Linked DNA regions of Gemmata palustris. The protein of the gene in region 2 interacts with the protein of the main gene of each other region in a pairwise test. Links are inferred from orthologs where the notes say so. Each region holds a gene or a part of one and is shown on either strand. Other genes may lie near its edges.

Region 1 (3,408 bases), 2.1 Mb from region 2 along the record:
TCTCGATTGACGAATGTGGACGGCCGGGCTGTTCTTCAATCTCAAATCGCACTTCTGAAATCACAAATCCCTACTCCACGTTTTGTACCTGCTCCCGCAATTTCTCCAGCGTCGATTTCATCTCGACGACGTGTCGGCTGATAGACACATCGCCGGCCTTCGAGCCGATGGTGTTGGTCTCGCGACCCATTTCCTGGATGACGAATTCGAGCTTGCGCCCGGCCTCGTCGCCCTTGCGGATCAGCTCCGCGAACTGGTCGAGGTGGCTCGTCAGCCGCATCACCTCTTCGGACACGTCCGTGCGATCGGCGAACAGCGCGACCTCGCGGATGACGGTTTCCGCGTTCAGCACGAGCCCGGCGTCCGCGACCGCTTGCCGCACGCGGTCCAGAATGCGCTGGCGGTACTCGGTCACGACTCCGGGCAACAGCGTGCGAATGGCCGCGAGTTGTTCTGCGATGGTGCCGTGGTGGGCGAGCAGTTCGGTCGCGACCGCTTTGCCCTCTTCGCCCCGCATCTGATTGAGTTTCGCGAGAGCCGCGTCGAGGGCCTTCTCGACCACCGGCCACTCGTCGTCGGGCGGCGTGCCGCCGTTGCGGGTTTCGGGTGCCACTCCCGGCAAGTTCAGCGCCCCCGCGGAGAGCGGGGCGACCAACTCCGGTGTACCGGCTTCGAGGCACGAGGCCCGAATTTGCTTGAGGTAGTCGGCCAGGACTTTTGTGTTCAGCGCGGGCGCGGCCGCGTGCCCCTGTCGCTCGACGCGAATGTGAACGTGGAGCGTGCCGCGCCGGACGTGTCGGCGGACGACCTTCTCCAGTTCGCTCTCGTAGAGCGGGTACGGGTCCGAGCCGCGGACGGTCAGTTTCAGGTGCCGGTTGTTGACCGCCCGTACCTCGACGGACACGCCGAGGGTACCCGTTTCAATGCGGGCCGCGCCGAACCCGGTCATGCTGAGCAACACGCCGGTGGCCTCTTGGCTTTGAAAAAGGGACACGCCTACGGGCGGGACGGTTCGCTGGGTTGAACCGCAACCGGTTCGGGAGAGGGAACGCACGAACCGCTCCATAATAAATAGAGCGGTTCGCCAAAGATCGATTGTACGCCTAACTCAGCTCGTGATCGTCGTTTGCGAGCTGTTCTTGTCGGCTTCCACGTTGTACTTGACCACTTTAACGTGGATCATAATGACCAGCACCCAAACGCCCGCGAGCCAGAGGGTGATCTTCACGAACTGGTCCGCGGCGCGCGACCCGAACGGGCTGGACCCGCCGGCGCCACCGAACGCTCCGGCCAACCCGCCGCCCTTACCGCGCTGGATCAGCACGAGCAGCATGAGCAGGAAGCCGATCGTGAGAACAACGGCGTTGAGTGCGTGTGAATACCACGCGGCGGCGAACAGATCCACGACCAACCTCCACTCTGCGGGCAGCTCTACGGCCACCGTGCCTGACCGGTTGAACTGTTACTCTAGTAACGATCGCACCCGTCGGGAAGGCTACCCACCGGCGGCCTTCACGATCGCGACAAAGGAGTCGGACTTAAGGCTCGCCCCGCCGACGAGGGCACCGTCCACGTCCGGCTGGCTCATCAGCCCGGCGGTGGTTTCGGGGGTGACGGAGCCGCCGTAGAGGATGGGAGTCGTATCGGCGATTTTATCGCCGTAAAGTTGCCGAAGTTTCGTGCGCACGAAGGCGTGCGCCTCTTGCGCCTGTTCCGGCGTTGCAACCTTACCGGTCCCGATGGCCCACACCGGTTCGTAAGCGATCACCAACCGCTGGAACTGTTCGTTGGTCAGGCCGGCGCAGGCCGCGTACACCTGCCGTTGAAACACCCGCTCCTGCAGGTTGCGATCGCGCTCCGCGAGCGTCTCGCCCATGCACAGGATCACACTCAGGCCCTCTTCGAGAGCCGTGTGAACCTTGTGGTTGATGAGCGTTTCGCTCTCGCCGAGGATGTGTCGGCGCTCACTGTGGCCGACGATGACGTACTTGCACCCGGTTTCGATCAGCATCGCGGGGCTGACTTCGCCGGTGAACGCGCCCTTCTTCTCGGAGTGAACGTCCTGGGCGCCGAGGGCGACCGACGACCCCTTGATCGCCTCACCGACCGGGAGCAGCCACGGGAACGGCGGGCACACCGCGACCGTCACACTCGTGTCGGTGCCGACGCCCTTCGCCACGGCCGCGCCGAGCGCCTTCGCTTCGGCGAGCGTGGTGTTCATCTTCCAGTTCCCGGCAACGAACTTCTTGCGCATTGGTGTGGAATCTCCAGGCGAACCCCGGCCGCCAGGCCGGGGGTGAAGTGGCCGACCGATAACCCCCGACCTCACGGTCAGGCCCACCCAATCACTTCTCCGGCGGCGCCCAGAACTCGCGGTCCAGGGCGCTGGCGAGCTTGCGGAGGTCGCCCATCAGGTCAAGGAACTGGTGCGGCAATAGCGCCTGCGGGCCGTCGGAGAGGGCCTTTTCGGGGCAGTTGTGGACCTCGACGTGGATGCCGTCCGAGCCCGCGGCGACGCTCGCCCGGCACATGCTCGGGATGAGGTCGGGGCGCCCGGTCGCGTGCGACGGGTCCACGATGATGGGCAGGTGGCTCTGGCCCTTCACGTTCGGCACCGCACTCATGTCGAGCATGTTCCGCGTGCTGTCCTCGAAACTGCGCACGCCGCGCTCGCACAGCACCACGTCCTTGTTGCCCTCGGACAGCACGTACTCGGCCGACATGAGCAGGTCTTTCACGGTCGCGCTCATGCCGCGCTTCAGCAGCACCGGCTTCATCGCCTTGCCGCACTCTTTCAGCAGGTCGAAGTTCTGCATGTTCCGGGCACCGATCTGGAGCATGTCGGTGTACCGGCACACGAGATCGACTTGCCGCGGGTCCATGACTTCCGTCACGACGGGCATGTCGTACTTGTCGCCCACGTCGCGGAGGATCTTCAGCCCGTCCTCGCCCATGCCCTGGAAGGCGTAGGGGCTGGTGCGCGGCTTGAACGCGCCGCCGCGGAGGATGTTCGCGCCGCCCGCTTTCACGTACTTCGCGATCGTGTCGAGAACCTCGTACCCCTCAATGGCGCACGGCCCCGCGATCATCGCGAGGCTGCCGCCGCCGATCTTCACCTTGCCCACGTAGACCGAACTGTCGGACTTGTGGAACTCGCGGCTCGCGAGTTTGAACGGTTTCAGAATGCGCAACACTTGCTCGACGCCCGGGATCGCGGAAAAGTTCTCTGTGCCGGGCTTCGCTTCGTCGCCGATCACACCGATGATGGTACGACTCTCCCCCCGGCTCACGTGCGGGGTAAAACCCATCTCGCGGACCCGCTCGATTACGTGGTCGATCTGCTCAAGCGTCGCGTCGGGCCGGATGACGAGGATCATGAAAAAGCTAAGGGTTAAGGGAGAGGCTGCG
Region 2 (3,575 bases):
GCGGTCGCGAAGGCGAACTTCCTGGTGGACGTGGCCTCGACGTCGCGCCAGTGGTTCCTGCCGATGATTCGGCCGTTTTGTCGGCTCACGATTTGCGGGTTCAAGGTGCTGAAAACGGTGATGCCGCGGTTCCTCACATCGTCGTGGTTGTTGCACCACTCGATTTATTGGGGCCTGAAGTGGTTCGTATCGCCCTACGCGAACTACCTCATCATGCGCCACTTCCACATCGGCACGGAGCTGCTCCAGTTCATCGCGAAGAACGCGAAGGGCGTGAACATGGAGTTCGTGGGCCTGCGCCCGGAGAAGCTACACGACCTGACCGAGAACGTGTTCCTGCAACACGACCTGAACATCTTTAACTTCATCATCGAGATCAACCGGCAGCTCAACGAACAGGGGTTGGAGCTTCAACCGAAGGGTGAACTCGACTTCAGTTGCATCACCGACGGCGAGTTCCCGATCGAGGACATGCCGCACGGCTGGTTCAACTTAATCGACCTCGAATCGGCGATCGAAATGTACACGCCGATGTACCAACTGCTCCTGACCGACAGCGACTTCTGGCGCGCGTGCAACTCGCTCCAACTGGACGAAACCATCGCGCTCTACGCGACCACGCTCCTGAACGACCACCGGTACTTGGGGTTGGTGAACAACAAGCACCCGATCGTTCCGAGTTCGACGCTCGGTGCCGCGCACCGCCTCATGCTGCACGGCCTGGCGGCGGAGTTCCTGCACGCCTTTCTGGTCCGCCAGAAGCGCACACGCGAGAACAAGGCCGACGCCGTGAAGCAGGACCGCCCCCTACAGGGACCAATATCCTCCTGAAGAATTTGTGCGCACCTCGGGCACTCATCTCGACATCAGCGCCCACCAGTTGATAAGGCTCGCACAGAGGCCGAGGACGATGAACACTTTCATCGGCTCCGGCACCTCTTCCCAGGTTCGTGCCTCTCCCCGCCCGTACCTCTGCCGCTGGGTCGCAAAATCGTATGGAAATAGGAGGTTGCCGGTTCCCACGGCAGTAGCGAACGGGAAAAAAATCGCGGACAAATAACCGACCTCGTTACCCCGAAGCGCTTCGCGCCAGAACCAAAACACCCCAAAAGCACCGATCCCAAACAAAAACAGCCCGATCAGTCGCTGCCCGAGTCGGGATTCGACGAACGCATTTCTTGGCGATTCGGGTTCTTTAGAGACGCGCGGCGCTTGAAAGAGTTCTTCCGCGCGCCGCACGGTAAACAGAAACTGTCTCACCATCAGAACAGAAAACGTAACGAGAAGAATCAGAAATGCGCCCACGATCAGAGCGACTTTGATATCTCCCATGACTACTTCCCTGCCCAAACTTGGCACAGTTCCAGCACAACCTTCACCGCGGATTCCATCTCTTCCAAACAGGTCCATTCGAGCGGGGAGTGCGGGTTGTGTTCGCCGGTCGAGATGTTGGGCGTCGGTAGCCCCTTCTCTGTGAGTTGCGAGCCATCGGTGCCGCCGCGGATAATCTTGAACTTCGGCTCCAGACCCGCGCGCCGGGTCGCTTCTTCCGCGAACTTCACCGCGTTCGGCATCTTCGCGATCCCGTCGCGCATGTTGCGGTACTGCTTCCGCGTCTCGACCTGCACTTTCGCTTGCGGGTACTCGCGCTCGACTTGGCGCGCGATCTCGCGCAGGAGGTCCGCTTGTACCGCGAGCTGCGCGGTATCGAAGTCGCGGAGCAGGAAGCCGATTTTGACCTGACCGGTCCCGCCCTCGGTCGTCAGCGGGTGCAGGAACCCATCACGCCCGTCGGTCGTTTCGGGACTCATCGTGCGCTGGGGAAGGTGGTCGATGAACATTGCGGCGAGTCGCACCGCATTCACCATCCGCCCCTTCCCGATGGACGGGTGAATGTTGATGCCGGTGACGGTGACCGTTGCGGCGTCGGCGGAGAACGTTTCGTCCTCGATCTCGCCCGACGCCATTCCGTCGAGCGTGTACGCGACCACCGCCCCAATCTGCGCCGGTTCCAGGTGCTTCACGCCGAAACCGATCTCTTCATCGCACGTGAAGACGATTCGGACCGGGCCGTGCGGGATCTGGGGATTCGCCAACAGAGTGCGGGCGGCTTCCATGATGACCGCAACTCCGGCCTTGTCATCGGCCCCGAGCAGGGTCGTGCCGTCCGTCGTGATGATCGTCTTCCCGATCAGGCCGTTCAGTTCCGGGTTCTCGGTAACGCGGATCACTTTCGTGGGGTCTTTCGGCAACGTGATGTCGCCACCGCGGTACCCGCGAATCACTTGCGGGTCCACGTCCTTGCCCGAGTTTTCGGGGTTGGTGTCGACATGCGCGTTGAACGCGATGGTGGGCGCACCCGGCACGTTACCCGGCACGGTCGCGAACACGAGGCCGTGTTCGTTCTGGACCGCGTCCGTGATCCCGAGCGCGAGCAGTTCGTCGCGGAGCATCGCGCCGAGCACGAGTTGTCCGGGCGAACTCGGATAAGTGGTGGATTTCTCGTCCGCTTTGGTGTCGATGCGAACGTACCGCAGGAACCGTTCGAGTAGCGTGTGCGTGTCAATGGCCATAAGAGTTTCACCGCAGAGAACGCAGAGAAGAACAGAGGCTTTATTTACTCGCTGACTTTCTCGGTGCCCTCTGCGTTCTCTGCGGTGAATCGGTTTTCGTGCTCTTCTTCCGCTTGCGCTTCGCCGCGAGGCCCTTCACGCCGATCTTCGGGCACAGGTCCGCGATCACACACTTTTCGCACCGCGGCTTGCGCGACAAGCACACCTTGCGGCCGTGCATGATGAGCCGGCCGCTGAAGTGCAGCCATTCTGATTGCGGCACGATCTCGGCCAGCGCGAGTTCGACCTTCACCGGATCGCGGTGGCGCGTCAGCCCGAGCCGGCGCGAGAGCCGCCCGACGTGCGTGTCCACGGTGACGCCGGGCGTCTCGAATGCGTGCCCGAGGATCACGTTCGCGGTCTTGCGACCGACCCCGGGGAGTGTCACGAGGTCATCGAGCGTGGTTGGAACTTCGCCGCCGAAGCGCACTACCATCTCCACGCAGCACGCGCGGATATTCTTGGCTTTGTTTTTGTAAAACCCCGACGGCTTGACGAGTTGCTCCAACTCCTTGATATCGCATTCCGCGAGTTCTCTCGCCGTCGGGAACCGCGCGAAGAGCGCAGGCGTGAGCAGGTTCACGCGCTTGTCGGTGCATTGCGCCGAGAGAATGACTGCAATAAGTAACTGGAACGGGTTCGCGTAGTTTAGCCCCTCGAACTCCGGGTACAGCGGGGCGAGCCGGTCGTTGATCGGCACGACACGATCGCGCGCGGGCGGGAGCTTCGACTCAGAAGTGAGGTCGTCCATGTTACGCGGCCCGCCGAACAGAAGTCGCGGGTTCTCCTGCCGTCGCTACGGATACGGGCTCAGATGCGGTTCGGGCGCGAGCCTGTTCCGCTTCGAGCGGCGTAATAAATCCTCGCGCGAGCAGCGCATCAGTGTCGAGCGAGACGCTAGTCGGAGCGCCCGCGGTAAACGATCCCAGGGCCGCGAACGCGCGGCGCTCTTGTGCGAAGCCG

Evidence for each region. Proteins that work in one complex are often made in the same cells at the same time.
Region 1: the proteins of pepT (region 2) and tpiA interact in binary tests that used the Escherichia coli proteins (3 or more experiments, as listed by UniProt). The link is inferred for Gemmata palustris from one-to-one orthologs.

The regions. Positions count from the first base shown.
Region 1 is NZ_JAGKQQ010000001.1:4,874,885-4,878,292, reverse strand. Bases 376-3,161 are described here. They hold tpiA (triose-phosphate isomerase), read right to left. Parts: upstream 2,255-3,161; coding sequence 1,496-2,254; downstream 376-1,495. Other genes in these bases: aroF (3-deoxy-7-phosphoheptulonate synthase), read right to left, coding at 2,346-3,161; secG (preprotein translocase subunit SecG), read right to left, coding at 1,109-1,405; J8F10_RS20060 (YicC/YloC family endoribonuclease), read right to left, coding at 376-961. In the rest of the region: more of J8F10_RS20060, read right to left, coding at 71-375; more of aroF, read right to left, coding at 3,162-3,377. UniProt on the Escherichia coli protein: Involved in the gluconeogenesis. Catalyzes stereospecifically the conversion of dihydroxyacetone phosphate (DHAP) to D-glyceraldehyde-3-phosphate (G3P).
Region 2 is NZ_JAGKQQ010000001.1:7,005,392-7,008,966, reverse strand. The notes cover bases 455-3,407. They hold pepT (peptidase T), read right to left. Parts: upstream 2,574-3,407; coding sequence 1,335-2,573; downstream 455-1,334. Other genes in these bases: J8F10_RS29070 (enoyl-CoA hydratase/isomerase family protein), read right to left, coding at 3,365-3,407; nth (endonuclease III), read right to left, coding at 2,614-3,363; J8F10_RS29085 (hypothetical protein), read right to left, coding at 856-1,332; J8F10_RS29090 (DUF6999 family protein), read left to right, coding at 455-831. In the rest of the region: more of J8F10_RS29090, read left to right, coding at 1-454; more of J8F10_RS29070, read right to left, coding at 3,408-3,575. UniProt on the Escherichia coli protein: Cleaves the N-terminal amino acid of tripeptides.